Arachidicoccus terrestris: one gene and its partner. The protein of the gene in region 1 interacts with the protein of each later gene in a pairwise test. Links are inferred from orthologs where the notes say so. Each region holds a gene or a part of one and is shown on either strand. Other genes may lie near its edges. The genes, in order: ftsA and K9M52_RS08435.

What was found.
Region 2: the proteins of ftsA (region 1) and K9M52_RS08435 interact in binary tests that used the Escherichia coli proteins (3 or more experiments, as listed by UniProt). The link is inferred for Arachidicoccus terrestris from one-to-one orthologs.

The regions. Positions count from the first base shown.
Region 1 is NZ_CP083387.1:2,735,714-2,751,250, reverse strand. Bases 18-2,938 are described here. They hold ftsA (cell division protein FtsA), read left to right. Parts: upstream 18-705; coding sequence 706-2,172; downstream 2,173-2,938. Other genes in these bases: ftsZ (cell division protein FtsZ), read left to right, coding at 2,272-2,938; K9M52_RS10710 (cell division protein FtsQ/DivIB), read left to right, coding at 18-702. In the rest of the region: more of K9M52_RS10710, read left to right, coding at 1-17; more of ftsZ, read left to right, coding at 2,939-4,329; K9M52_RS10695 (DoxX family protein), read left to right, coding at 5,023-5,415; K9M52_RS10690 (alpha/beta hydrolase), read left to right, coding at 5,474-6,502; K9M52_RS10685 (LytR/AlgR family response regulator transcription factor), read right to left, coding at 6,828-7,589; K9M52_RS10680 (sensor histidine kinase), read right to left, coding at 7,570-8,589; K9M52_RS10675 (hypothetical protein), read right to left, coding at 8,641-9,117; K9M52_RS10670 (cytochrome P460 family protein), read right to left, coding at 9,138-10,118; K9M52_RS10665 (Ohr family peroxiredoxin), read right to left, coding at 10,324-10,782; K9M52_RS10660 (DUF1223 domain-containing protein), read right to left, coding at 10,810-11,577; K9M52_RS10655 (RNA-guided endonuclease TnpB family protein), read left to right, coding at 12,067-13,275; K9M52_RS10650 (SDR family oxidoreductase), read right to left, coding at 13,294-14,037; K9M52_RS10645 (winged helix-turn-helix transcriptional regulator), read left to right, coding at 14,117-14,461; K9M52_RS10640 (cupin domain-containing protein), read left to right, coding at 14,499-14,834; mfd (transcription-repair coupling factor), read left to right, coding at 15,254-15,537. UniProt on the Escherichia coli protein: Essential cell division protein that assists in the assembly of the Z ring. May serve as the principal membrane anchor for the Z ring.
Region 2 is NZ_CP083387.1:2,119,359-2,134,922, forward strand. Bases 1,885-4,832 are described here. They hold K9M52_RS08435 (rod shape-determining protein), read right to left. Parts: upstream 3,898-4,832; coding sequence 2,872-3,897; downstream 1,885-2,871. Other genes in these bases: mreC (rod shape-determining protein MreC), read right to left, coding at 1,885-2,638; K9M52_RS08440 (hypothetical protein), read right to left, coding at 4,095-4,832. Outside these bases: mrdA (penicillin-binding protein 2), read right to left, coding at 1-994; K9M52_RS08425 (rod shape-determining protein MreD), read right to left, coding at 1,238-1,771; more of mreC, read right to left, coding at 1,778-1,884; more of K9M52_RS08440, read right to left, coding at 4,833-5,384; K9M52_RS08445 (alanine dehydrogenase), read right to left, coding at 5,580-6,797; K9M52_RS08450 (GNAT family N-acetyltransferase), read left to right, coding at 6,998-7,480; K9M52_RS08455 (ABC transporter permease), read right to left, coding at 7,509-9,884; K9M52_RS08460 (DUF4932 domain-containing protein), read right to left, coding at 10,168-11,565; K9M52_RS08465 (hypothetical protein), read left to right, coding at 11,876-12,439; K9M52_RS08470 (DUF6159 family protein), read left to right, coding at 12,681-13,517; K9M52_RS08475 (sialate O-acetylesterase), read right to left, coding at 13,719-15,564. UniProt on the Escherichia coli protein: Forms membrane-associated dynamic filaments that are essential for cell shape determination. Acts by regulating cell wall synthesis and cell elongation, and thus cell shape.

The DNA of each region.
Region 1 (15,537 bases):
GCAGGAGGAAAGCCCGGAAAGCCCATCAGCCAAATCAACCTCAGTGAGATTGAAGCCAAGCTGAAGCAAAATCCATGGATCCGCCAGATCAAATTATACTTTGATAACGATCAAGTCTTACAGGCAAGCCTGGAAGAAAGTGATCCGATCGCCCGGGTATTCACTATTAATGGTAAATCTTTTTACCTGGACAGTGGGGCCAATTTTCTGCCAACTAATAGAAATATTGTAGCGCGTATTCCGGTATTCACCGGCTTCCCCTCCGACAAAAAAATACTGTCTGCCCCGGATAGCGCAGTATTAATGGATATGAAAGCCATCGCACAATTCGTAATACAAGATACTTTCTGGAACAGCTTCATTGCGCAGATCGATTATGATCCGGCCGACGGTTTCAAAATACTGCCTACCGTCGGTGATCAGGTGATTCGTATCGGCAACGGTGAAGCGCTGGAAAGCAAGTTCAATCGCTTATATAGTTTCTACCGTCAGGTCATTGCCCGAACAGGGCTGGACGCTTACGGTGAAATTGACGTCCAGTATCAGGGTCAAGTGGTTGCCGTTCCTGCCGGCAAGCCTTCCGGCATTAAAAAGGCACCGGTATCCGCGGGGAAATCTACCGGCATTCCGCCACCAAAGGCGACCATGCCCACAAAAACGATAAAAAAAACATCCCATTCGAAAACAACTAAAAAACCATAAATAATGAACGAAAATCTAAACGCACAGCAACGGAAAATTGCGGAAGAAATGGTTCAGATGTCTGTCGACAGTGATGCACCCATCATTGTCGGACTCGATATTGGCACGACCAAAATCGCCGCCATCGCCGGCCGCAAAAATACGCAAGGCAAGCTGGAGATACTAGGATTTGGTCATGCTCCCAGCAACGGTGTTCAGCACGGACAGGTGCTAAATATTGACCAGACTATGCGTGCTATTAACGCAGCACTGGAGAACTGTCGTGCCAGCAACCCTGATCTGGATATCAACGAAGTTTATGTTGGTATTGCAGGACATCATATCAAGAGCCTTCAGACAAGAGGAGATATTGTCCGTCAGAATGCAGAACTCGAAATCCAGCGGGTAGAAATCGAGCAGCTCATCGATAACCAGCGCAAAACATTTATTCCTGCAGGTGATCAGATCATCGATGTGATTCCACAGGATTTCTATGTGGATAACTTTCAGTTCATCAAAGACCCTGTAGGCTATAATGGCGTGAAAGTTGGTGCTAATTTCCACATTATTACAGGAGACAGAAACGCGATCCGCAATATCAACCGTGCTGTGGAAAGAAGCGGCTTAAAAACAAAAGATCTGGTGTTACAGCCGCTGGCTTCTTCTTCGGCAGTTCTTTGCGACATGGATATGGAAGCAGGCGTTGCAGTGCTGGACATCGGTGGCGGGACCTCCGATCTCGCTGTATTCTATGAAGGTGTACTCAAACATACCGCCGTTATTCCTTTTGGCGGTGAAAACATTACACATGATATCCGTCTGGGCCTGGGTGTGCTGAAGCAGCAGGCAGAGGCGATGAAAAAACAATTTGGCTCCGCCCTCACCGATGAGGCCAAGGCCAATGCATTTATCACAATACCCGGATTGCGAGGTTTGCCACCCAGAGAGATCAGTGTGAAGAACCTGGCGAATATCATCCAGGCCAGAATGACCGAGATCCTGGAATTTGTAACTTATCACTTGAAACAAGTGGGTCTGGATAACCGCAAACTGAATGGCGGTATTATTCTGACAGGTGGTGGCGCGCAGCTCAAACATTTGAAACAATTAACCGAATTCGTCACAGGACTGAATGCCAGGATCGGTTATCCAAATGAACACCTGGCCCCTAACCACATTGAGCAACTGAAAAACCCGATCTACTCAACTTGTCTGGGATTGATCTTAAAAGGCTACAGTGATTATGAGAATCACAGTAAAGTTTTTGAAGGGTCTAATATTGTTAAGCATAAAACCAGCCAGATTCTGGTCAATAATGAGCCCCAGCAGCAAACACAGTCAACGCCACAGGAGGTGTTAAGCAGAACAGAGAAGACACCTGCGGCGCCTAAGCAGCCGAAGGCGCCCCGTAAACCGAATATGTTCTGGGAAAAATTCAAGAACAACCTGATCGACCTTTTCAAAGAAGAAGAAGATCAGGTCATCAAATAAAAGGCCGTGCCAGGCACAGTTTAAAATTATTTTTAGATATAAAATTGAACCTTTACAGAGAAACACTTAAAAACTACTAACCATTTAAATTGAAACATTATGATCGACTTTGATATCCCCAAGCAAAAGTCATCCATTATTAAAGTAATCGGCGTTGGCGGCGGTGGTGGCAATGCAGTAAACCACATGTTTGGGCAAAAAATAGAGAATGTAGATTTTATCATATGCAATACAGATGCGCAGGCGCTTGAAAACAGTGCAATACCCAATAGAATTCAACTGGGACCGCATTTGACACAAGGTCTGGGTGCAGGTGCCAACCCTTCCATAGGGCGTCAGGCAACGGAAGAATCCCTGGAAGAAATTAAAAGAATCCTGGAGGTCAACACTAAAATGGCCTTTGTTTGCGCCGGCATGGGTGGCGGAACCGGTACGGGCGGTGCACCAATTATTGCAAAAATATGCCAGGATCTGGGCATTCTCACCGTTGGTATCGTTACGACACCTTTCAGTTTTGAAGGGCCCAGAAGACGTGGCCAGGCCGAAAGCGGTATTAAGGAATTAGAACCGCATGTGGATACCTTACTGGTGATCAGCAATGACAAGTTACGCATGCAGCACAAGAACCTTAAAATGCGTGAGGCATTTGGAAAGGCGGACGATGTACTTTCTACCGCAGCCAAATGTATTACTGATATTATCAACTCTAATGGACAGATTAACGTTGACTTTGCGGATGTATGTACCGTAATGCGCAAAGGTGGTGTCGCCATTTTGGGTAGTGCCGTCGCGGAAGGTGATGCCAGAGCTCAGACGGCCATTGAAGATGCCATTAACTCCCCGTTATTAAACGATAGTGACATCAGTGGTGCCAAATGGATTCTGTTGAATATTAATACCAGCGAGGGTGAGTTTGAGTGTGGAACCGATGAGTTTGAACTGATCAATGATTTTGTCAGGGAAAAAGCAGGTGATGAAACAGATGTAATTGTTGGGATGGGCATTGATGAGACATTAGGAAAAGGATTATCTGTCACACTGATCGCCACCGGTTTTGAACATAAGAATCCGTTTGATAAAGATGCTATTAAAAAAGTAGCTGACAAAGACAAAGTGCTGTTCACCCTAGACATGCAAGAAAAGCCACAACCTGTCGCAAAGCCTATTGCATCAGCCACGCCTGCCGCAGAACCGCAGGTAACAGTTCAGGCCGCACCTGAGCAGCCCGAAACGGCACCTCAGCCAGTTCAGGCAGCCGTTCAACAGACAGAAAGCGACTCCCTGGTGCCAAGATTGGTCGAAAATCAAGCGCCATCACAAGAAACTGATTCCCCAGCGCAGCAAAGACAGCCAGAACCTGTCAGCGAGCAGGCTCCTGAAGTTGTGCATTTTACCCTGGATGCGGAGCCACAGCAGCAAGCGGCAGCTGCGCAACCTTCAGAAAACAACGCATCCGTCCCTTCCCCCACTCCTACTCCGCAGGTACATGTGCAGGAACAACAGCCGACGCAGGCCCCGGAGCTGGAATTCGGCTACAGTGAAAAAGAGACAACGGCCACCAATGAACAACCGGAGACAACTCAGGTGCCGGGTTTCCTAAACAAGCCCGCCAATATCTACGCACCACAACCGGCCAAACCACAGCATGCCTTTGTCCAACAGCCGAAGCCGGCCCAGCCGCAGCCACAAAGCGCTACGCAACAACCTGCTGTACAAACGCCTTCCGCCTCTCAGCAACAGCCGCAGCCTGTGCAGCAAAGGCCCACGATGAACACGATTCCGAATCTTCAGCAAGAGGAAGAAGAAATGCAAATTGTATACAAAGACACGCCTCAGCCAGTAACCACTCCTGCCCAACCAGTAGGGGCTGCACTTGGTGGAGATCAGGATCTTTCAGAAGAGGAAATGAAAAAAAGGAAAGCAGAGGAAAGAATTCAGAAGTTACGCAATCTTTCCTATAACGTACAAAGTGGAGATCCCAATGGCGATTTTGACGCCGTCCCTGCCTACGTAAGACGCAACCTCGAAATGCTGGGTGGCGCAGAAAGCAGTACGGCAGAAAACTACTATAGCAAATACACAGTCAATAAAGACGAAAAAGAGGGTACGAATATTTCCAGTCTGAATGCGTTTTTAGAAGGTAAAAAGCCCGATTGATTTTACACTTAATCGAACAATACATATTTTGGTTTAAATGGTTTTTAGTTGTAAGGTCCCCCTGCTTTGCAGGGGGACCTTTTTGTTATTCTTCACCCCAAGTAACATGCACAACAGAAACGGTGCTCATGTGTCGCGAACATTCCTTTCCGTCCAAAAACAGTTTCTCCTGCAGGCAATGCGTGTTTCCCCTGGTATCCTTCAAATCATAAGAATGATTCACTGTACGCTATAGAGGGCGGCGCTTTTGATACGTTCATTCCGGAAAAGGAATTTCACAAGATAATTTGGCCCACAAAAGGTCGCACGTACCTCCTATCTTCCTATATGCGCATTATTTACGGGCCAGCCAACAAGTGACATTTAGTTATCATCCAGCAGGCCTCTCTGCCAAAAGAGGCAACCCCAGTATAGTGCCGGGCCAATAGAAATAACCTTTCATGTAAAGCCTCCCCCCATGCTAACGCATCAAACCAATCAGGCTTGACTGACTCAAAATGGCCACTTTGAACACCCGTTCGAACGAAGTTCTTCAACCAGCCCCAATAACAAAAACTGTCTACTCCTGCGTCATCCCAAAACGCAGTTTCGTCGGGTTCGACCGGCTATTTGTCCACTTAAAGCTATTACCAATATGAAGCAGGTAAGAACCGGTGCAACTTTGCACCATCAACAAAAACAAAATTCAAAATCATGAACAACAAGTTTTCAAAAACTGTCTACTACGCCGGCGCGATTCTCATTTCCTTATGGTTTGGCGCAAGTGGCATCTGTGAGCTTACCAAAAATCCTGTCGTATGGGACATCACCGTTAAACTCGGTTATCCGCCTCATTTTATCTACATTCTGGGCATCGCTAAGATCTCGGGCATTATTCTCCTGTTGATTCCCAACCGTCTGTTACGGTTAAAGGAATGGGTATTCGCCGGCATTTTCTTTGACATCATCTTTGCGTTCTTGTCTAAAATGGCGGTCCTGGGGTTCCCGGCCACTGTTGATGCGATCATTGCCTTTACGATCATTTCTGTCACTTATATGCAATATCGCAAGCTATATCCGGCCATATACGCTAACAGTAAAAGATAAGAAGACCAATACCTTCTTGATTCCATTCAATATATTAATACAACTCAATTTCCAACTCATGCAGACAATTATTTCTTCCAAACAAAAACTTCAGGTAATCCTTCTTTTCATTACCGTATTTTGCGCAACTGCAGCTATGGCAGCCAAACCGGGTAACATTCCCGATAACAATTTAACAATTACCGATAGCCTTAAGCAGATCAATGCCGGCCTCCTGAATGTGGGCTATATCGAGGCAGGACCTTCGAAAGGCCAACCCGTCATATTACTTCATGGCTGGCCATATGGTATCAATAGCTATTCTAAAGCTGCCGCTATTCTGGCTGAGAAAGGCTATCACGTGTTTGTGCCATATGCCCGCGGTTTCGGATCCACCCGCTTCCTTTCAGCCGGTACGCCCCGTAGCGGCCAGCCAGGCGCACTCGCACAAGACCTCCTTGACTTTATGGATGCACTTCATATTCAAAAGGCCATTATTGGGGGATTCGACTGGGGAGCCAGAACGGCGGATATCATCGCGGCACTTCATCCTGAAAGATGCACCGCCCTCGTTGCAGTAAGCGGTTACCTAATAGGCAATCCAAAAACAGCCATAAAGCCTTTGTCTCCAAAAGCAGAACTATCCTGGTGGTATCAGTTTTATTTCGCAACCGAACGTGGAGAGCTTGGCTATAAAGAGCATACCAGAGACTTTGCGAAATTAATCTGGCAACTCGCCTCTCCCGACTGGAAATTCGATGAGGCTACATTTAATCAGGAAGCCAAATCCTTTGATAACCCCGATCATGTAGCGATCGTTATTCATAACTACAGATACCGCTTAGGACTGGTGAAAGGAGAAAAAAACTATGCTGCCATAGAATCCAGGCTGGCCGGGGGGCCTGCCATTCACGTTCCGACAGTCACTTTAGAAGGAGATGCAAATGGAGCTCCTCATCCTTCGCCAGATGCTTACCGAAATAAGTATACAGGAAAGTATAAACATCATACCATCACAGGCGGTATCGGACATGATCTGCCTGAAGAAGCGCCAGCAGCATTCGCAAACGCTATTATTGAAGCAGATGCGATGGCCAGCCAACGATAAAACACTTCCCAATAACAAGGTGCCTATATTAATTTATGGGCACCCTTGTTGTTTTTGCTTCATGACCGATCGGTCAATTTCAACCCACATCCATTCCAATGCTGCAGTTCCATCCATGTTTTCCCTGAACTGCTGATCGACTGTAATAAATTAATCCTAAGCAACCGTTGAGCCTGCACGCCGTTGCCAAACCGATCTTCCGGCCAGCCTCCTCTCTGGTTCACGACATGCCCGGAACTTCATTCTCAATAACCTGGAAGCAGGCAATAGCTTAACAGACAGCGTCCTTGATTCAATATTAGGAAAATCCAAGAATTAGATAGCGTTAGCGATTTTCCATCCAGGCCAGTAATCTGGGAGCCTTCTCTTTATTGACAAGTATCTTCTCTTTGGTATCAAAGACCAGCTTGACAAACAGTTTACGCATAAAGAAAGGTTGAACTTCCCGGATCGCCTTAAAGTTGACCAGGTACTGCCTGTTTACCCTGAAAAATTGCAACGCTGCCACCTGCAAAGCTACCTGATCCAAGGATAAATTGATAACATACTCACGCTGATCAAAACACATGATACAAGTCGCATTGTGCTGAACATAAAAGAATGCTATACTTTCTGTCGGAACAGTGATATACTTTTGCTGGTGGAAGACCAGAAAACTTGTTTTCCCTGCCGGTGCAGATAATTTCGCGATCAGTTCACTGAAGTCAGGCTGTGTACCAGACTGATAGAACCGGCTGATATGATCCACCTTAGCCAATGCCTTTTCTATATCTTCCCGGGAGAAGGGTTTAAGAATATAATCAATGCCATTTTGTTTAAATGCCTCGATTGAATATTCATCAAAAGCGGTACAAAAAATAACGGGAGAAGCGACATCTACCTGCTTAAAGATATCAAAAGACAAGCCATCGCCGAGCTGAATATCCATAAAGATCAGATCAGGCCGCACAGGTCCAGAAAGTAACTTAACGGACGAGGCAATACTCTGACATTTTCCGATAATTGAAGCGCCAGGTTTGATTTCTGTGATGATCTTTTCCAAAGAGGCGGCTGCCCGGGGTTCATCTTCAATAATGAGGATCTTCATAAATGATAGGGAGTTTTATTTTGAACGTACAAGAATCATCTGTTATTTCAACTTGCTTATCCGTCAGATGCCGGTAGCGCAGGCGGATATTCTCCAGCCCGACTCCCAGGGAATGGTGATCCCCGGATTTCAACTGAATGGGGTTTTCAAGTATTAGTCTTCCATCCCGTTCGTATACCCTAATGTGTAAGGGCTGTTCCTCAGAAACAATATTATGTTTCAGACAATTTTCAATGAGCAACTGTAACGTAAAAGGAGGAATAAGTGAAGTAAACGAAGCCGTTTCCAGGCGCTGTTCAAAAACAAAGCCTTCCCCAAACCTGGCTTTTTGTAAATATAAAAAAGCCTGTACGATCTCCATTTCTTCCTTAACCGTTATCAGATCCAGCTTCCTTGTTTCAAGTGTATGCCGGTAAAACTTCGAAAGTTTAATAATAAATCCTACTGCTTCCTTCTCTCCGTTTTCAACCATCGATTTTAAAGTATTCAGGCTATTAAATAAAAAATGAGGATTCACCTGCTGTTTGAGAAGTTCATATTGCGCAGCGAGATTGTCATTTTTCATCTGTTCCAACTGGATAGTGATGCGGCGGTTTTCAAAATTCTGTTGAAACAGGTGCAGAATCGTATAGCAGATAAGATTAATCAACAGCCCGCGCACCTCAATCATCAGCATGACAGGGCCAAAATTGATATGTGTCAGAATTAATTGCTGTAGCCAGGCCAGGCCAAACATGATTATAATGCCAATACCAAATGTGATAAATAGCCGGCGGGAAGAGGTCTGTTTACGGGGAGACCTTTTCCTATACCAGGAAAAGACAAACAGATTGACATACCACATGATAATAGCAAAAGCGGAGGTCAGTATGGCATTGACTACCGCTTCTGTCATATTAAAACTATGCTGTGCCAGTTGTGGCACCGAGGATAAAATGCCCAGGACGACGGAGCTTATCCAGATGATTCCTGGAGATATCTTTAATTCAGATGTTTTCATCTGTCGGAAATTACTCATTTTTAAGCGCCTATCGGGAGCAAATTAATTGATTTACGGGAAAACAACGGGATGCTTTTCTAAAATTTGCGTTATACGCTCCGATGGATTAATATATCGGTCACCCACCCCAAACGGTTGCCTTCCGCTTAAAAGCTTATAGTTCCAGCCTTTGCTGCCCAGGTCAGGCCTTTGTAAAGTTAATTTCTCCACGGATTGAATCCGTCCGTTGATATAACTCCCATACCAGTACTTATTATTCTCCTGTTGATAAGTCACAACGGTCAGTTCCTCACCTGCCTGCTGTCCTGTAGATCCTGCGGCTACCGCCGATATCGCCAGCTGGTTGGCATAGACAATGGTCATCGTTTTTCTATTTCGATTGGCAAAAACGCTATATACCTGCTCTCCATGAGCATTATATACTTCCCGATGCTTACTGTCATTTTTTTTATCAGCGTTATTGTCGCTTATATGCCGGCACCCGGCCAGCACAATAAATGCCATGCATAAATATGTAAAATGCTTCATAAAATATAATATTAAAGAATTTATAAGTGATTGGCAGGCAAGAGGTCTCCGTCGGGCAAAGGCACATTAAATACATAACCATTGTCACTGGCAGCTTTATGGCAATTAAAACAGGTTGCATCAAAAGACGCCTTTTCCCCATAGGGCACATGTCCCGTTCCGGTAAATTTGGCGAACCCCCACCCCTCGCTGTCTTCAAATCGCTTGCTGTCTTTTATCATGATCTGGACGTTATTAAACTTACCAGGCAGAATGTCACCATTTTTCTCCTCGATGATATCCCAAACCACCTTTACAATAATGCTGCCTTCAGGCCAAGGCTTGATTTGGTTATTTTTAATGGCTTGCACGGCTACCGGATTAGCATAAATAATCCGGATACTGCGATTGTTATCAAATCGATTTGTAGTGCTGATGACCTGCCAATTGCGATAATCTTTGATATAGCGAACACCATTCGCAGCAACAGGCGTCTGTTCATTATCAGAAGCAACGGAAGGACGGAACTGTGATACGGCTGCATTGACAGCGGCTGTATCATAAAAACGGGGCGGGTTCAGCGATACCGCGTAGTTTTTGAGCACTTCAATGTCCGTCTCCGACAGCCTGGCAGCAGGATGTGTCAATCTGTAAGAAGGCAGCGGCATCTTATTATCCAGGACCATATTCACCATTTCCCACACCAGCCCCTGTTGCTGTGCCGCCGTTAACGTATCCCAGGTAGAGAGGTTAAACCTGCTTCTCGCAGTCCGGACATCTTTAAATACGATCCAGGAAAAAGGCGCTACTTTAGAGGGCCAGCCTGAGGACGTTTCGTTGGAATGACAGTCATAACAGGCACGTTTCAAGATCTGGGCCACTTTTTCGGGTGCCTGTATCGGGTGCGTTGCGGGTGGGTTAGAAACGGTCGGGCCGATAAATTGAAGAAGGATAAAAGAAATCATTATGATTGCAGGTACCGTATAGCACTTTCTGGAAAAAATACTTTTGAGCTGTTTCATGATCTGTCATTTGAGGACGTAAAAATAGTGTCAACCGAAACGGTGTCTATTTTAAAAACCGGGGAACCGGACACAATGAACCGGGAACCGGACAAAACTTGCGTTCACAAACACTTATATTAAACGATACGTGTCGGCAAAAACGAGAAGCCTTCTCGGTATTTTATACCAGGAAGGCTCCGGTTGTAATCCAGGTTTTTAAATATTATACGACAATATTGATCTGCACATTCATGTTGCCCTTTGTCGCCTTGGAATACGGGCAACTATTATGTGCAGCTGTTACCAGTTGACCGGCCTGGTCAGCGTTTAGTCCGGGCAATACGACATTCAGCCTTGCCTGGAGGGAGAAACTTCCTGCAGCGGCGGTAAGATCCACCTCTGCATCAACTGCAGTCCCGTCAGGAACGAGCAGCCCTAAACGGGCGGCACTCAGTTGCATCGCCCCGATAAAGCAGGCTGACCAACCTGCCGCAAACAGCTGTTCGGGATTCGTTCCTTCGGGACTATTGCCGGGTGTGCCTAACTTGGTTTGTAACCGCTTGTCACTGCTGCTGGCAAACCCGTCTCTGCCACCGCTAACATGCGTCTTGCCTGTATAAAGCACTTTTTGACCTTCGTTAATTTTGTCATCAATGACCGTTATCCTTGTTTGTGTTTCCATTTTATTAATATTTAACTTTTAATCTCATTATATGATGTCCGCATGACTGGCAGCGCTAATATGTCCTGTTTGTGGATCCTGTAAAAAACTTATAATACGCCAATCCTTCCTATTAAAACGCTGCGGCAGCGGAACCGTGATCGCTCCACCTTTATGGCCGTCGATAACAAACGGCTGCAGGTCCCGGACAATGGCTGTATGTGATAGCGTACGCCCCTTATTTTCCCCCCGCAGCACATGGCTGACCGCATGATTCTGAACGATCGCTATAAGTAGCTTCTCTCGGGACAAGGTTCCCTGAATCTGATATTGAAGTTCAGCCGTATTTTGAAACAGCTTCCCTTTGACTTGGAGCGTGGTGTTTGGCTGCGCCGATAATGCCTGATGAATTCCCTTGTTTACAAACTCCGCATCGGAGCCAATCCCCTCCGCCGCTCCGTTAATGATCAACTGGGGTGTATAGATCCGGCCTGACAACAAATGACTGTATCGATATTGTCTTGCTGAAAACCGGTGGTCGCTAAAGGCATCTTTCCAGCCTTGACGATCCCAATAGTCAACATGATAGGCCAGCACGTAAACAGGCTGGCCAACTGAAGACTGGTCGACCTGTTCAAGCAGGGCTTCCGCCGGCGGGCAGCTTGAGCACCCTTCGGAAGTGAATAGCTCCAGAACGGCGAACCCCTGCCCGCTGATTTCTGTAGCTGGCCTTTTCTGAGCAACGGAGCGGTAACCTGCAGCGAATAGGAAACAGAGGGTTGCGGCGAGGTAGATAATTTTTTTGTTTGACTTCATAATATTCATTTTATAAAATCAAAATTACCGGCGGGCAGCACAGATAAGAAGATCCTTTCGGCTAAAGTGGACATATTCAACTGTCAACCGGGATTATTGCATGGCGAAGCGATCTAAGGTACTGTAACTGCTCAGGCATATAATTATTTAATTGATTGTCAGTTTATTATATCCAAAAAGGGCTACAAGTTTAACACCTACTCGAAGCACAGTTCCGGAAAATGCAGAACCTGTCTTTAAAAGTTGACAGCCATCTCCGCTTCTTTCACTGTAATTATTTAATTTTGCCCCTGTCATCGGAAAAGCACTGATACTAATAGGGTGGAGATGATGACGAACCTACTTCGTTGATTTGACCTGACTGTACATCTGCCGCTTTGCCATAGGCAGTAAGAACAGCCATCAATCCAAATATTAATGAAATCATGCCCTGGTCGTATAAGACCACATTAAAGGGGTACAGGTATTCTATTGTAAAAAAATTAAATTGTGAAAAGCACGCACCTGAAAGCTTATAAATTTCGGATCTACCCCGAAGGGGAGCAGATTAATTTTCTGGTCCGGCAATTTGGCTGTTGTCGGTTCGTGTACAATTATGCCCTTGAACTGCGGCAAAAGACCTATGAAGAGACCGGCAAATCCCTGTCTTACTATGACACCGCCAAAATGCTGCCTGTCCTTAAAAGCCGGCAGGAAACCGGGTGGCTGGGCGAGGTGATCGCCCAGCCACTGCAGATGGCCATGCAAAATGTAGAGGATAGCTATAAGCGTTTCTTTAAGGGACAGAACAGGTACCCCAGATTCAGGTGCAGGAGCGACCGTCAGTGCTTTAAGCTGCCACAGGGCTTCAGGGTGGAGGGTGACCTTCTCTGGCTCCCGAAACTGAAAACAGGGATCAGGATAAAAATAAGCAGGCAGATCAAAGGGAAAATCTTATACCTGCATTTGTCCAGGACCACTACAGGCAACTATTACGTTTCCTTTACCTGTGAGGTCCCCAGAGAGATACTGGCCGGTACGGGTAAGGATACCGGTGTCGATGTAGGGATCAAGGATGCCGCCATCCTGTCGGATGGCACCAGATATGAAAATATCAAACCGCTGAAGACACTGGAGAAGAAACTAAAACACAGACAGAGGCAACTCTCCAAAAAGCAGAAAGGCAGCAAATCCAGGAAACGGCAACGCCGTATAGTAGCCCGGCTGCATGAAAGGATAAAGAACCTCAGGGAGGACCACCTGCATAAGATCACTACCGACATCGTCAAGAATCACGACTGTGTCGCGGTAGAGGACCTTGCGGTGAAAAATATGTTGAAAAACCACTGTCTGGCAAAGTCCCTGTCAGACGCTTCACTGGGAAAGCTATTGACCCAGCTTGAGTACAAATGTAACTGGTATGGCCGGAAGTTCGTGAAAGTTGACCGGTTCTTTCCCTCTTCCAAAACCTGTCATGTATGCAGGGAAAAGAAAGAAAACCTGACTCTGGCTGACAGGGCCTGGACCTGCAGCTGCTGTCATACCACGCATGACAGAGATGTCAATGCCGCCCGGAACATACTCAGGGAGGGCCTTAAAATATTGTCTGGCTGTGGTGCGCAGTCGGACACTAAACAAAAACAGGCGGAGGCGTTCCCACTGGGGGAGTCTGTGAAGCCTGAAGCGAAGGCTATGCAAAAGGAAAAACCTGATGCATAGCTGAGCAGTAACAAGATACTATAAAGTCATCCCTCCATCAACGATAACCTCCGTCCCCGTTATAAAAGAAGAGTGGTCTTCGCAGAAATAACTGATAAGTTTAGCGATGTCTTTAACCTCGCCCATTTTTTTGAGTGGGATAGACTCAGTCAGATGTGCATTTATCTGTTCGACCGCCTCATCATTCAGGCCTGCTTTTTTCATGATTTCTGTTTTGTGGGGTCCCGGGCTGACAATATTGACCCTGATCCTTCTTCCTGCCAGCTCCACGGCCGCCGTTTTAGCCATAGAGTTTAATGCCGCTTTACTGGCCTGATATACAGAACTCTTTGCCATATGGGTCGACGCCACGACGGATGAAAGGATGACCACTGAAGCCCCATCCTTCAATAAAGGGATAAATTTACTCAGCGTAAAATAGGCTCCTTTGAAATTGATATTCATGACGCTGTCAAAGTTATCTTCACTGGCATCCTGGATCAGACTTTGGGTTCCGGTAATCCCGGCATTGATGAAGAGAATGTCCAGTTTTCCGAATCTGGACCCGACATCCTGATAAAGACGTTCGGTATCAGACAGGCTGGCCTGATCGGACACCAGGCCGGTGGCTCCTATCTGCGTAGCGGCCTGTTCAATAGCAGCAGCCCGTCTGCCCGTAATAATAACGGTCGCACCTTCTGAAGCGAATTCGGCTGCAGCCGCATAACCGATCCCGCTATTGCCCCCTGTTATCAGGGCAACTTTGTTTTTAAATTTTTTCATGTTTTGTGAATTTTAGGCAAAAGTATCATGAAATTGGTATACTTTTGTAACCGGTATCACTAAGTATACCAAAATGGCTATGGCAATAACAAGAGACCAGCAGGCAGAATTAAAGGCACTGCAAAACACGCTTTATTTTATCGGCGGCAAATGGCGAATCCCCGTCATCAACTCCATTTGCAATGGTAACAGACGTTTCCGGGAGATCGAACGGAGTATACCGGGTATTACGACACGAATGTTATCCAAAGAACTGAAAGATATGGAGCTCAATAAATTAGTCAACAGAAATGTCTATTCGGAAACGCCGGTGTTAATCGAATATGAACCTACTGAATATTGCCGGACTTTTGGCCGCATTATTCAGGAGATGATCCGTTGGGGCGAACAGCATGATAAATTCATTAAAAACAAGGTTCGGTAAACCTATACCTTTTCTCCATCTTAAACTGGAATGCAATATGTCTGATCAACAACAATTCTTTTTTACGGCTCCGCATATCACCCAGAACGCCGGGCCAGATACTACCAGAACTATTTTGGGGCACGATCCTACGCTTATGATGCTGAAAATGGATTTTGAAAAAGGGGCCATAGGGGAAATACATCATCATTTGCATACACAGGCGACATATGTACTTAGCGGCATTTTTGAATTTACCATTGGAGATAAAAAACGGGTGGTCCGGCAGGGGGACGCCTGCTTTATGCCGGCGGATATCCCACATGGCTGCGTTTGTCTGGAGGCAGGCACTTTGCTGGATGTCTTCACACCTGAGAGAGAAGACTTTCTCTGAGAATTGCTAAAGGAGATACTGCTGTCTTTTCCTAAGATGGCCCTGGGAAGCGTCGTCAAAAAGATTAGAGGCATGTTCGGGCATTCAGGCCTTTAAGAAAATGAACGCGGGCTTGCCCATTATCTCATTTTCGGGGCATATGTCTATGGCTACAGCCCTTCGATAGGCACCACCACTTTGATTATAGATTTGCTCACGTTTGCTAATGCTCCGGATTACAATTTTCAAAAATCTACCTCATTTCTCCGGTGACACAGGCCGCCAATTTGATTATAAATCAACCTCATATATTCATAATGGGCAACGGGGTCCGGTGGCTTACCGGTATTTTGCCTGCCAGTCAACAATCAGGGGTTTATAGTCCGGCTTCACTCAAATATTGGACAATAACCCGGAGCTTCGTAACTTTGCACTGCGTTATGAATTTACAAACCTTACTAGGTCAATACCTGGAATCCCCCCACCTAAAACCATTGGTGGAACGGTTGGCTGTTGCCGGAACTCAGCAGATCTTTTTAAAAAACTTACACGGCAGTGCTTCAGAATTTGTGGCGGCCACTCTTTTTAACCATGAAAAGCTCTCTGGTTACAATCATGTTTTTGTGCTAAATGACGGCGAAGAAGCCGCCTATTTTCATAATACGCTTACCAGCCTGACAAGTGCCTTAAATTTATTTTATTTCCCTTCTTCTTTTAAAACCAA
Region 2 (15,564 bases), 630 kb from region 1 along the record:
CTTCATCCAGGGCAATGAGTGCGCCTAAGGGTTTATAAGTAGACCCGGGAGGATACATCCCCGCAATGGCCCTGTTATACATCGGCCGGGACGTGTCCGTTACCAAAAAACCGATATGGCTTCTGTATTCACTTGGCGTAAGGTCATTGGGGTCAAAGGAAGGCGCTGAGACCATAGCGATAATGCCGCCTGTCTTCGGGTTGATAGCGACAGCAGCCCCTAACTTATTCTGGAAAAGCTTTTCACCGAGTTTCTGTGTATTGACATCAATGCTGGTATAAAGGCTTCGACCGGCCACAGCAGTTGTATCGTAGCTCCCTCCTGCATAAGGACCTTGTATCCTGGAACGGTTATCACGCAGGTATCGTTTTACGCCCCGCTGGCCCATGAGTACTTTTTCATATGATTTCTCGAGTCCGGCAATGCCGATATAATCGCCTGGCTGATAGCCCTCTTCGGGGTGGTCTTTTAAATAATTAGAAGACACCTCTCCCAGTCTGCCCAGAAAATTGGCCCCCACATGATAAGGATAAGTCCTGACCGGCCTCTCCTGTAATGCAAATCCCGGAAACTTATAAAGATTCTCATTGAGCTGGGCAAAGAGCTCCTTGGTCAAAAGGGGCTCGAACGTGCTCGGTTTAAAGCTACTGTTCTTGATAATGGCCGTGATCATTCTTTTATGGTATTCCGCAGTATCAATACCCAGGATACTGCAGAGCGTGGCGGTATCCACACCTTTTCTGGCCTCGACCGGAGTCACGGTAAAATCATAATTAATCACATTATCGATCATCGCATGGCCTTTCCGGTCATATATGATTCCTCGATCGGGATAGATCACCTTTCGAAAGATGGCATTGTTTTCCGCCTGCAACCGGTAGGAAGGAGAAAATAATTGCAGATTGAGTAATTGCGCCAAAATGATGGCGAAGACTACGACAAAAATGCCCAGAATAATTCTGCTGCGAGATTGATTATTATTTTGTGTGGCCATATACTCCCTACGTATTGCGTAATGCTATTGAATTGTTTATTGCCGGCCCCTTAGGCCTTCACGGGTAATAAATTGTAATTTACGGATAATTAAGCACATATCGCGCCATTATACGATCCGGTAAGAGACGTAAGGGCACGGCGTGTTCTTTCAAATGCAAAACTACACATTCGGTTTATTGCTTGTGCAAGTCAAGCCCAACTTCTTATATTTTTTTTGAAAATCTTTAACCCGTAGCTGTGATTAGCCGGCATTGGTCTTAAATTTCACTTTCCTGAAAAATAACAGCTCTGTAATAAAAATTAAGGCTAAGCTTAATACCGAAGTTGCCAGCACTTTACCAATGAAGAAAAGGAAGTCGCCAAACTGCATCCATTCAATAAAAGTCAGGTACAGATGATAGACGACCGTCAGTACCAGCACATAGATCGTATAAGGTCCGATACCAATACTTTTAGTACTGGGATCTGAGTAGGTAATTTCTGCTTTTTGTTGCGGCAGTAAAAGGTTGAGCAAAAAGGGCCTTAGATAAGCGATCAATACCATAGGAGCGGAATGAAGCCCCGGCACCCCTGAAAAATAGTCCAGTACCAGTCCAAACACAAAAGCAATCGCCATAAGTGCGACCCTGGACAGGCTAAACGGCAACCAGAGGATAAATAAGAAGGCGACCGTCGGTTTAAGATACTGATGAAGCAGCGGCACTTTATCCAGTACAAATACCTGCACCAGGATAAAGAAGATAAACCGCAATATATTTTTCATCAGTACACTCATGTCATATTATTTCTGAGCTTTGGACTCCAGGTTTTTTTGTTCTTTAATATAATTGTTTTTAATAACGTATACATATTGCAGCGTGTAAAAATCAGTCCCGGAGAGAATCTTGATCTGATAATAATTGCTGGACGGGTCTTCCTTATTAATCGTGATCACCCTGCCAATGATGAGGCCCTCAGGATAATTACCCGAATAATTACTGGTCACGACAGTGTCCCCTTTGGCGACTTTGGTTCTCTTAGGAATATTACTCAGGGTAAGAATATTAGGATATTTCCCATCCCATTCTATAAGTCCCGGCATATTGCTTTTTTTCAGCATACCGCTGACCCTGCTATTGTGATTAAGCAGACTCATGACCAGGCTATAGTTTTCACTGACTGCCACAACATGGCCTACAATACCATCAGGACCCGCAACAGCCATGTCCTTTTTGACACCCTGTCTGGAACCTTTCTCAATGGTAATAAAATTATTCTCGTTGGTCAGAGAGTTGCTGACCACTTTCGCTTCAAAATATTGGTATTTTCGGACAGTCCCTGTGCTATCGATATTTGTCGTATCCATCAGGGTATAAATATGATCCAGATGGAGTGAATCGGCGTTTCTGACGTAGGTTGAAAGCGCTGTGCGCAATGCGGCATTTTCCTTAGCCAGTCTTTTATTCGTACTCTTCAGGTCAAAAAAGTACTGGATATTATTGTATTTTTTCTGAATATCTCCAGTCAGGGAGTGGGCCGTGTTGGAGTAGGCAGCCTCATAGGTTTTATTATAATTTACCAGAAACGAGATACTCAGCACCTGAAAAATCAGGAACATAAAGAAGGTAAAAAAACGCCTTATGAATAAAAATATATTTTTCACACCCTACCTCGTTATTGACTATAGCGAGCTACTGCCCCGTTCACTAAACATCGTTACTTAGCATTCATCAAGCTGACGCCTCAAAATAAATATCCCGGTATAATGCCTGCGCCTAAAAATACGACTTCCTGTCAACCGCTTCCTATAAAACTTATACAGTTATCTGAATAACCTGATTCCGCTCATGCCGGCCAGCTGTTACTGGGTCTGCATGACAGCGACCGGGATCAGCATTAACGCATAATAAAAGGAAAACGCTGGTAGTGCTTCAAGGCAATACCTGTGCCACGAACCACGCTTTTAAGCGGATCATCTGCAATATGTACCGGTAATTTAATTTTCTGGCCCAGCCTTTTATCCAGTCCGCGAAGTAATGCGCCTCCACCGGTCAGGTATAAGCCCCGGCGGTAGATATCTGCTGCCAGCTCGGGAGGGGTGGTTTCCAGGGCTTTTAATATGGCTTCTTCTATTTTGAAAATACTTTTATCAAGTGCTTCTGCGATTTCCTGATAGCTGACCATGATCTGCTTGGGAATGCCGGTAACCAGGTCGCGGCCATTGACGGGCAAGTCATCAGGCGGATTATCCAGATCCTTCATGGCGGCGCCTAACTGGATTTTGATCTGCTCAGCGGTTCTTTCCCCGATCAGCAGACTGTGGTAACGCCTCAGCGCTTCCATAATATCAGCCGTAAATTCATCACCGGCGATACGGATGCTCTGATCACAGACAATACCCGCCAAAGCGATCACGGTAATACCTGTCGTTCCGCCTCCGATATCAATAATCATATTACCTACCGGCTCTTCCACATCGATTCCGATACCGATCGCAGCGGCCATAGGTTCATGTAACAAATATACTTCTTTGGCTCCGGCCTGTTCGGCACTGTCACGGACGGCTCTTTTTTCTACTTCTGTAATGCTGGATGGAATACAGATCATCATCCTCCAACTGGGGGGAAAAAGTGGCTTTTTGGGATGGATCATTTTGATCATTTCCCGGATCATCAACTCCGCTGCATTAAAGTCAGCGATCACACCGTCTTTTAAAGGACGGACTGTCCGGATGCTTTCATGGGTCTTTTCATGCATCAGTAAGGCGCGTTTCCCGACGGCCAATACTTCTTTCGGATTATTGCGGTTCAGCGCTACAATAGAGGGCTCATTTACCACAATTTCCTCATTATGAATGATTAAGGTATTAGCGGTACCTAAATCCATCGCTATTTCCTGCGTAAAAAAATTAAAAAGTCCCATTCTTTTTCTTGCTGCGTTTATTGTGTTGAAGATGCAAAGTGAAGCTAAATATAGTGAAATAACAAAACAGATTTTTATAATTATTTACACATTATAAATGTTTGCGTTATTTTAACACCATAGCTTACGCTACACCAGTGATCATAGATTTTGCAGCGAAAATAGCAGAATATTTTTGATGAAGGAATTTTAATTTTCTAATGAGCGGCAGCAGCCATTAAAATTTTCTCTTTGAAGCCGTCAAACCATTTGCGTGTCGCGTCTGCATAGAAAGGCAGTAAGGTCTCCGGATATTTTTTTTCCTCAAATAACAGAATGTTCTCTGCAGCTTTCAACTGATTTTGACTCATGGCCAGATCAGCGGCAGCCGTGTAGGCAAACCGGTAATTATTTAGGACCTGAATATTATCTTTATTATACGTAAAGTCACCATCGTCTTCAATCGAAAGTTCATTGAGCAACGATAGGCGATTTTCCAGGTACGGCAATGAAGTCGCTCTCCACTTGGGGACAATTTTCAGGGTAAGCCCGCGCAGTTCCGCATAATTATCCACGCCCAGGTACAAGCGCATTTGTTCAGGTACATCTGCCGCAAAATAAACATCGTTTCTGAAGCCGTTTTCCTGCAGAAAATCTTTTAAAATGATATCACTTCGCAGCATATAACTGTCATCTGCAGGTGTCGTCTTCCAACTGATCGCCGTATCCCCTATAATACCCGCCTTGTTCTTTATGGTCAATTCAGCCGGTTTCCATTTTCTTGATTTAATCTTTGCCAACTCCTCTTCCCCGAAGGCGAGCTTAAGCGACCCTTTTTTACGCAGATATTCCGGATACCACTGCGTATTCAGGAAATTCAGGCTGATACAATGTACATCCGGTTTATAATGTTCTACCAATTGTAAATAGGTGATATAATAAAAATAAACGTCGCCATTGGTAAACAGATAGGCACTATCCGTACATTCATCCAGTACCTGTTTAAAATAATCATTTACGCTGGCATTGATACCACCGTAGTTTTTCGCCTGTTGCAGGCACCAGACGGCGGAATCCCTATTGCCGGCACTCAGATATCTTTCCGCCTGGGCCCCCCAGACGGACAGCACCTTCGTGTGCGGATCAAATAAGATGGTCTCACCTGTATACTGATTGTTGGAAAGTTCAATACTGTTGACAAAACAGTCGGATGCCCTTCTGGCCAAAGCCAGGCTGGATGCGGGTAACTTTTCTCCGCTGGATGTGTTGAATTTATCGATGGCATTGCCGAGGAAATACCAGACTTCCGGGTCACCGGGATTGGTCACCGCCAAATCCTCCAAAGCGCGGCCGGTAGACACATAGGCCTCGGCAGGCTGACCTGCCAGGCCCTTGAGGTCTTTTTTTGCCTTCTGAAAGGCGGTGTTCCAGGCAGCAAAGTCTCCTTGGGCACTGGCAAACAGGCACAGGGGGAAGCTTAATACCAAAAAACACCATTTTCTCATCATAATATCTAGTTGAACGCTAGCTGGAGTTGCGGCCACAAAATAGCGAATAATTCAGAAAGCAGGCACTTTTGGAACCGATTCCTAAAGGCCGCTGTACTGAAGTAGCAGCTTTGACCGCTGTTTTAGCGTTTTGTTTAAATTTCAATGGAGATTTCTTATATGGCCTGGAGCACCAGGCGCAGAACCGTCGATCACCTAACGCCGGCTGGTTGCCAACAACAGATTAAGGTCTGTGTATTTCATATTAAATCTTTCACTCAGATAAAAATTCGTAACCTGGCCTTTAAACATATAAATGCCGTTTCTGAGATTAAAATTATGCCACAAGATGGAATCCAGGCCGCCTTCGTCGGCAATTTTGAGCAGCATCGGCATCAGTACATTTGAGATCGCATGACTGGCCGTCCTGGCGAAGCCACTGGCTATATTGGGTACACAATAATGAATCACGTCATGTTTTCTGAAAATCGGCTTTTCATGGGACGTCAGTTCACTGGTCTCAAAACAGCCTCCCCGGTCGATACAGACATCCAGGATGACACTTCCGGGCCGCATTTTGGACACCATATTTTCCGTTACAACAATGGGTACCCGGCCTTTCTCACTGGAAAGGGCACCGACGGCTACCTCGCAGGTTTTGAGCTGCTTAGCCAGAATCTTGGGCTCAATCACACTGGTCCAGACCCTGAACCCCAGATTGTTCTGCAGCCTTTTGAGCCGGTACACATTATTGTCAAATACTTTTACAGATGCACCCAGCGCCACAGCAGTCCGCGTCGCGAACTCGCCCACAACACCGGCACCAATAATAATAACCTTCGTAGGCGGAATCCCGCTGATCCCTCCCAGCAACACGCCCTTGCCATTATTAGAACAGGCCAGAAACTGGCCGGCCAGCAGCATGGCGGCACTGCCGGCAATCTCACTCATGGACCGTACGATCGGAAACGTACCACTATCGTCTTTGAGCATTTCAAAACCCAGTGTCGTGATTTTTTTCCTGGATAGCTCCTCCAGGATCTCTCGCTGCAACAAAGAATGATTCAACGGACTCATGATAACCTGCCCTTTCTGAAGTTTAGGCAGGTCGGACAGGGTGATGGGCGCACTTTTAATAAGAATAGGCTGTTTGAATACTTCGTCCGGATCCAATGTGATCTTCGCACCGGCTTCGCTATAGTCTTTATCACTGAACTTGCTTCCCTCGCCTGCCTTGGATTGTATAATAACACTATGGCCGTTACCGACCAGTACGCTGACGGCATCGGGAATCAAGGCAATCCTGTCTTCCTGGAACGCCAATTCCTTGGGAATCCCAATGGCTAATTTCGCTCCTTTTCTCTTTATATCCAGGGTTTCTTCCAGCGTTTCATAGCTGAAAGCTGTAGTAATAATCGGTTTCGATCCTGCCATTTTAGACTTTTCAGTCTGTAAATTTAAAGAATTTGTGAGAGATTAGACAGAATTTAATTTATGGGAGCTGTCTTCGATAGCCATAACAGTAGCAAAAAGATACATGTATTTAAATTTCAATATTTGAAAAGGTCAGTTTATTCTGTATTAATCCGTACCTTTTCCCTTCCGTTTTTAAAATTCGAAACCCATAGCAGGTCATGCATATCAGAACAGCGACGATAAACGACTTAGCAGCTATTGCTGCCATCGAACAGCGCTGCTTTCCTCCTAACGAAGCGGCGTCTTACGATTGTTTATCAGAGAGGTTACGGATCTTCCCGACACATTTCTGGTTACTGGAAAGAGATAACCGGCTACTGGGCTTTATAAACGGAATGGTCACAGACCGTCAGACCATTGATGACGAGATGTTTAAAAACGCCGGCCTGCATGACAGACAGGGCAAATGGCAGTCTGTTTTCGGCCTGGCGGTCGCTCCCGAGTACAGAAAAAAAGGATATGCGGGCAAGTTGCTCGACCATCTTATTGCGCAGGCCAGAAAGCAAAATAAAACAGGGGTAACGCTAACCTGCAAGGAGCACCTGATTGATTATTACCAGAAATTTGGTTTCAGGGATTCGGGTATCGGCCACTCCACGCATGGCGGTGAAACCTGGCATGATATGATCCTTACCCTTTAGAGCCCGGTATTGCTTATCGTTTTATCTGCTATTCTGATTTCAGGCTATTGACAGGATTTGACTTGGCAGATTTCAGCGCAATGAACAAAATAGTCGTTACTGTCATCATTATGACAATGAATGCACCCATCAGAAAACTGAACAGGCCTATATCTACCTTATAGGCAAACTGATGCTGCCATCTGGTAGTGACCAGCCAGGCGACCGGCGTGCCTACAACTACTGCCAGAAAAACCAGCTTTAAAAACTGGCCCGTCATTAGCCTGACCAGGCTGCTCACACTGGCACCCAATACTTTTCTAATACCAATTTCCTTTTTCTTTACTTCCGCCGTATAGGTAGCCAGTCCAAAGAGGCCCAGGCCGGAAATTAGCAAAGCGACCACAGAAAATGCCTTCAATAAACCGCCGGTTCTTTGTTCTGACCGATATTTATCGTGGAAGCTTTTGTCCAGAAAGTAATACGCAAAAGGGGCGTTGCCCGAATACACTTTATATAACTTTTCAGCTTCCCGGATAGCCTGCTGTGCTTTGGAAGCAGTCGTACGTACATAGAGGATATTCTTGAAGCCACGGCTGTCGATAATCAGCGGGCCAACCGCCTGGGTCAGCGGCTGATAATTAAAGTCCTTTACGATACCAATCACTTCTCCCGGCATACCTCCATTTACAATTCGCTGGCCAATATAAGGCGGTTTCAGCTGCATACGTCGGGCCGCCACCTCGTTTAAAATATACTTATTACTGTCTGAAGGTGTTCCTGAAAAATTACCTCCAGCCACAAACCGGAATTGCATGGTATGGATAAAGGCTTTATCGCCTGAAATCACTGTGAACAAAGTCTTGTCATTTTCAGGCTTTCCATTCCAACCAACGTTGCCGGTTTGATTCTCAACACGGGCTATATCATAGGCGTTACTGACGCCGGTTGCTTCAACGGCGGTTGATTTTAATAAGTCCGCTTCCAGTTCAGCCGCCCGGTCTACCATGTTATTCGTCATAGGTACCGCAAAAGCATAATGTTTATTATACCCGATATCTTTATTGAAGAGATACCGCATTTGCCGGTGTATCACAATAGCTCCCATCATCAATATAAAAGACGCGCTGAACTGAACAATGACCAGCACTTTACGAAGTCTCCCGTACCGGCTTTCTTTGACCATCCCCTTAATAGCCTTTGCCGCTTGTAAACCGGATAATAAATAGGCGGGGAAAACGGTAGCCAGCAATAGCGTTCCGCCAAAGACCGCCCCGATAATACCTGCTGTTTTGGGTTCCCGGATGACAAGGGTCAAATCTGCACCCGTAAAATGGCCCACAAAGGGTAATAAGCCATAAACAAGGCCAAGAGAAAGAAGAGCCGCTGCCAGAAATAATACAACCGCTTCCGTCATAAACTGCCAGAACAGTTGCATTTTGGCAGCGCCGTTAATTTTACGAACAGATACTTCCTTGAGCCTAGTCAGGGACCTGGCCGTAGTAAGGTTCATATAGTTGATGCAAGCGACCACCAAGACGATTATAGCCACTAACAGCAGCATCTGTACCATTCTCAGGCCAGAGGGGTCGCCGCCGGGCGCTGTCAAGTGTAAACCGCTGAGAGGTTGCAGGGAAAAGCTGAGTTCATTATTTTTTTGCTTTTCATAATTCTCTGAGATGGCTGCAGCGACACTGGCAGGGTCAGCCCCGGGATCCAGAAGAAAAAAGTCCTGAAACTCTATATTATCCACTGCCTCATTCACATAATGGCTATTTGGAATTGACCCCGCCGCCACCATACGCCTGCTATAGGCGTTCATCGGAAACAACGCACTATACTGCAGTGTTGAGTTTTCAGGGAAATCCTTCAAGACCGTTGCCACTTCGTACGTATCCCCGAAATAACGGATTTTTTTACCTATGGCCTTGTCCGTACCAAATAATTTAAGTGCCAGCCCCTGAGTAATGGCTGTGGCATTGATGTTATGAAGAAAGGTGGACCTACTGCCATACAAAATCGGATAATCAAACACCTCTAAAAAACCCGGATCTATGTAAGCTATATTATTACCGTCAAATATCCGGGTCCGATCCACAGTTGAGATATTCTGATCGCCCCAGGACTTGAGCCGGATCATTTTACCTATGCCCGATACTCCTTGAGTCAATACCGGCAGACCGCTGGGGGCCTGATCCCAGGTGACAGGGCCGTCTTCTGATTGTATGGTAGTATTCAGTCTGTAAATCTGCTTATATTGATGATGAAACTTGTCAAAGCTGAACTGATATTCGACCCATATCAGAAGCAGTATACTGGTCGCCATACCAATGGTGAGTCCGAGTACATTGAGCAGGCTATAGAACCGGTGCCCTTTTAGGTTACGCCAGGCAATTTTTATATTGTAATTTGACAAACTTCTCATAAAATCATTTTTTCTATTTAAGATCTTATTCAGCTTTAAGGCTAGGAACCGGATTCGCTCTGGTCTTTTTTTGCAAATGTTGCATCTCAGGACACTTCATCCTGCACCCATAGGAAGATCAGTCCCGCACAGGCGATACCAATGGCCAATCCAATAATATTGATCGCTGAAAAAGTCTTATTGTGTTTTAAATTTCGCCATGATGTCTTAAAAAATATGGTAGCATCGGGCTATTATTTTTGATTGAAAATTGAGTTCATTTTTATTGTCATTAAAATCCGTTTTACTGCCCGGCTGTCCTAAATCTGACGGTACGGCTTTTGAGTGGATAGCCATCCGCACTTTTAAAGGTCTTGCTCCCGCGCAGCACCATTTCATATTCAGTATCCGGTTGCAGGTCCAGGCCGATCTCAATTGATTTCCCATCTTTAGAATAACCAATTACTTTTGTGACAGGGAACCCGGCTTTTCCCGGCTTCCCATAATGAAATGAATAATGATAAACATCCATCGGCCTGTCAAAATAAAGGGTCATTGTCTTTAAACGAGGGTCTACATCCTGCTTGGTATCGACGGATGGGACTATGGCCGTTACTTCAGGGCATTTACTATTAATGGATGTCGCTGTCGTATCAAAAAAATGGATGATTTTGGGGTAAAAAGCCTCAAAAGTCGGATAGATATCTCTATGCTTTTCGTATTTCCCCAGTAATGCCACCAGTGGCCTGATCCACAAAAACCCCTCTTCCTCCTGTTGCGTCATCTCAGCATCAATCACACTTCCGGTCGCATGGTTATCGATCAAATACCGGACAACGGAAGCCCTTACAAGACTTTCATTCACCATGATCTGCCACATTCCGTAATTATCGGCGACCATAAAAGATTTCACCAAATTAAATAAAGAAGCAGCGCTATTTTTTAAGGTGTCATTATCTTCGAACTTCCCCAATATTGGATTGATAAAAGTATGATTGAATTCATGTACAATAGTCGGAAAATATTTATCCGCTGGGAACACCGGTTTGCCAAGTGTGTCAAACGTCCAACTCCCCTGTATGGCGTAGAGTTGTTTGCCGCCTTCTTTTGAATTTGTTTCCGCACCATAATTTTGGCCTCCGTTGGCACAACCAATAATAATATTGAAATGCCTGGGGCGCTTTGTTCCATAATACTTAAAATACCACGACTGATTTAAATTCGATATCATACTGTCATATCTTACCGTAATCTGGTCATAATACGGCTGTTCATTTTTAAAGAAATCATCGAATTTTGTTTTTGTATAAAAAGCATTCAATAGAGAAACAAATCGAATCGCATGTGCCTGGTCCCATCTTCCCAGATCAGTTTTCCAGCTATCAATAAGAGAAAACTTGCCGCCGTATAACTGTAGGCAGACAGCCATTGAAGAAACGGCGTCCAAGGAAATATCCTTCTGCGCCCTGACAAAACGCATAAACCTGAAAAGCGTATCCTCTTTGTAGGGATCAAAGTACTGATGTATATCTGCTACATATTTTTTTGCATAATCATCATTGTATTCCTCATATCCGGCCAGACGCGCAACAATGCTCAGGGTTTCCATTCTTTTATCCACCTTCGAATGGATTCTTTGTTGTGTAAAAGCAGAAACGGATACATTCAAAAGGAATAACAATAAGCATATCCTGCTGGCCATATATTTTTATATTTGTTTAGTGCATTCAAAGCCATGTCTAATCCCCTACCTGAGCCGGCAAGCCGGCTCAGGTTCGTTCTGACAGGTTTCAAAGAAAATGCCATTACAATAAACTGGTTGATTACAAGGCAATACATATGCACAAAAACAAAAAACTGTTCGATTTTGAACAGTAGGTGCCCGGTTTTGGGTCACTTCCGGCAGCTTTGCTATTCTGCGGAAAAAACAGTAGCGGATTGTAACGCCTTCCTATAAATCAACGTTCTATACTTGTATCTTTCTTTTCATCACTTATCCCAATTCTTCTCGTATGCGTAGTTTAACCAAAACCTTCCATACCGCAGCAATCCTATGTTCTCTTATTTTGTTCTCTTTAATGACGGTTAGCGCCCAATCTATAGAAATCCGCGGCCAGATCAATTCAGGCTTTTACGCCTATAGAGGCGCCTCCGCCAAACACACAACCGGCATAAACGATGCAAAATATACAAACAGCCCCTATGGGAGAAAAGGTGCTGTCAGCTATGGCGCTTCCTTTAACATAAAAAGAGTTACGAGAAACAACTTCATCCTGGGCGGCGATCTGGGTTATGAAATGCTTCGAAGTAAGGTAAGCCTCGATTTTCAGGACGGCCTGGGTGGTGATATCATCTGGACCTTCAGGGGAAGAACTTTTCTTAATAATGGATTTATCAACATTTTCCCCTTTATAGGCAGACGGATCCGGATCAGCGGTCAACCGGAAGATATCACCATTGGCTCTGACATTGGCCTTTTAATGAGTTCGAAAGAAAAAGGAAGGGCAACGGCTACGCAGCAAGAGAATATAGTTATCAAGACTTCACAAAATAGGGAGAATCCAGATCTCTGCTGATTTCAAGAAAGTCGGGGTATATGCCGGATACTCCTATGGCATCTCCAACTATTATAAAGATTTCATTGGTGGCAACAATAACGAGGTCTATTCACGGATGCTCCGGCTAGGGCTAAGCTACCGGCTTAAATAAATGAATTTTGCTCTTAATATGAAAACACATCCTCCGTTCCAAAATCTAACCTCTTGGAATTGAAAAATAAGGTATATTTGACTATCATTCACTAACAAAACATATCTTATGGGATTCATTGAAAAAGTAAAAAATGGCTGGAAGATCTGCGAGCTATCATTGAAAGTGTTGCAATCAAACAAAAAACTGATCATTTTTCCGATTATCTCAGGTATTGCGCTTTTTGTTATTCTCACTTCATTCTTTATCGGTATCGGTGCTGCCCTCGGATGGCATTTTGAGCAACTGAACCAATCGGATAATAACGTTATGCGCTATCTCGTCACCTTTGTCGTATACCTGGTGAGCTACACGGTTGTCATTTTCTTCAATATCGCGCTCATGCACTGCGTGAAGTTATATTTCCAGGGCAAGGAGGTCAGTTTATCCATTGGCTTTAAGTATAGTGTAAGCAGATTGGCTTATATTATATCCTGGTCAGCATTCGCTGCAACAGTAGGCCTGATCTTAAAGATCATCCAGGACAACGTAGGAAAATTAGGAAAAATACTTGTGGGCCTACTGGGCATCGCCTGGGGTATCTCTACTTTTTTTGTAGTCCCTATTGTCGCTTATGAGGATAAAAGTCCCTGGAATGCCTTAAAAGAGTCGGTCGAAATGATGAAAAAGGTTTGGGGAGAGAGTCTGACTGCCGGCTTTAGTTTTGGTATCTTGCAGTTTTGTGCATTAATAGTAATGGCTGTTTTTAGCGTGGCGTTGATTCTTGTCAATGTGTATGTCGGAATCGCGGTCTTTGTTTTGGGTTTGGTACTGATCTTTTCTGTTTTTAGTTCCCTGAACAGCATTTTTATCAGTGCCATCTATATCAAGGTCAGTACTGATATCGACGTCAAAGAATTTGCAGGGACCGATGTTCAAGAATTGTTTGTGCAAAAACAGAAGTAATCGTGTCTTATAAGATTGGTTTATCCTGAACCTTATGCCACTCATTTATATGTAGTGACCGTGGCTGTGTTTGCTGTTCAATATTAAAATCAAATTAGGTCCAGGCCTCATTTAAAGAGTCCGGAAAATATAATTTTTCCGGACTCTTTAAATGAATAATTGTCACAACCTGCGGGGACCAGCTCAAATCAGCAGCAGATATTATCGAATGCTGAATGGAGAGGCCGGCATCCCTTTCTTATTGCACAAATTTGGGTTTACCGGGTTATCTGCCCAACCATAACGTACATATATAGGATCACGAATCGTTGTACTCCAGACTTCCAGTTTATCGCCCGAAATTTTAGATTCTGCCCAGACAAAATGTTTATCCGCTCCGGCAATCGCAATTTCCTGAGGCGCCTCTCCATCCGATGTCATCAGACCAAAAGCCGCGTTAGTGAATGATATTATAATCTTATTTCCTTGTTTTTCATAGGACTTGTATAGAGGGCCGCAAGCCACTATGTTTTCATGATAAGCTATTTTCCTGGCAATTAACGCCAGGCGGTCTCCTACCGGCTTTTTTCTGTCCGGATGTATATCATTCCATTCACCTAGATCTATGGTCACTGCCATACCTGTATTCCTGATAGCACAAGTTTTCAACTGAGCCTCCCTTAGCTCTGCCCACCCGCTTTGCGCTGGCAAATAATTAAAATCTCCGAAGCCTGGCAATTGGACAAATAAAAACGGAATATCCCCCAGTTTCCATTTGTTACGCCAATCCTCAATTAAGTTTTGCATCAGTCCGGCATAATTTTTTGTTCCTATATTGCTTTCCCCCTGGTACCATAAAATGCCCTTTATGCCATAATTAATCAGTGGAGCAACCATACCGTTATATAAGGCAGCCGGCGCATTCTGAAGGGAGAAATGAGTCGGCGGCAGGCCTTTGTGCTTAGGTGGTGCAAAAACGGCCCCCACCTTATACTGCCAATATCCCTTTAAATCCAATGTATCCGTGCCGGCAATCAGGCAATAGGGTTTATCAGGAACAAATCCGCCCTTTCCAAAAAAATTCTGCACCTTGATCACAAAAAGATTTTTGCCTGCCCTGAGTAAGTCTCTGGGAACGGCATACCTTCTTTGTGGATATTCATAAGTGGTACTGCCTACTTTTTGTCCGTTAATATATAATTCATCTGCGTTCACGATTCTGCCTAAAAAGACCTTTGCTTCTTTTTCGGTCATTCGCCCAGGTACATCAATGATTTTTCTGTACCAGACCACGCCATTCAAATCCTTCACGCCCTGATCCTCCCAGTAACCGGGAATGCCAATTTGCCGCCAGCCTTTCGGTGTGTATGCCGTTGAATACCATGGCTGGGAGCCATCCACCCCTTTATCCATTACAGCTGTTTTTTTAAAGCCAGATGTTTTGTTTTTTATACCGTCTAAAAAGCCCGGGGCTTTGTGGTCTTGTATCTGACTTTCGATTGCGGGAAATCCCTTGAAGCCATCATCGCTTATCCATGCTTCAATGGGGGTACCGCCTACACTGGCATTTATAATACCAATGGGAACATGATATTTTTCGTAAATAGCTTTAGCAAAAAAATAGGCCACAGCAGAAAAACTACCCACGAATGCCGGGGTCGCAGGCTTCCAGGCACCGCCATTCAAACTGTCAGCCGGTCCTTTTAAAACAGGTATATTAGGCACCCAAAACTGCCGTATTTCCGGATAATGAGCGTTTTTGATTGCATTTGGGTAATATACAGAATGTAGGAAAAGCTGGTGAACCATATTTGACTGACCCGAACAGAGCCAGACATCTCCGATCAGAATATCCTTTAACTTAATTGTATTTTTGCCTTTTATGGTCATGGTATAAGGGCCTCCGGCCGGCATAGCTGGCAGCTGTACCGACCATTTGAGGTCATTACCGGCTTTGGCGGCGAATTCCCGGCCGTTAAATCTCACTTTTATTTTCTCACCTTTGGAGGCCCAGCCCCAAATCTTGATTGAATGACCTCTTTGTAATACCATACTATCCTTAACCAGG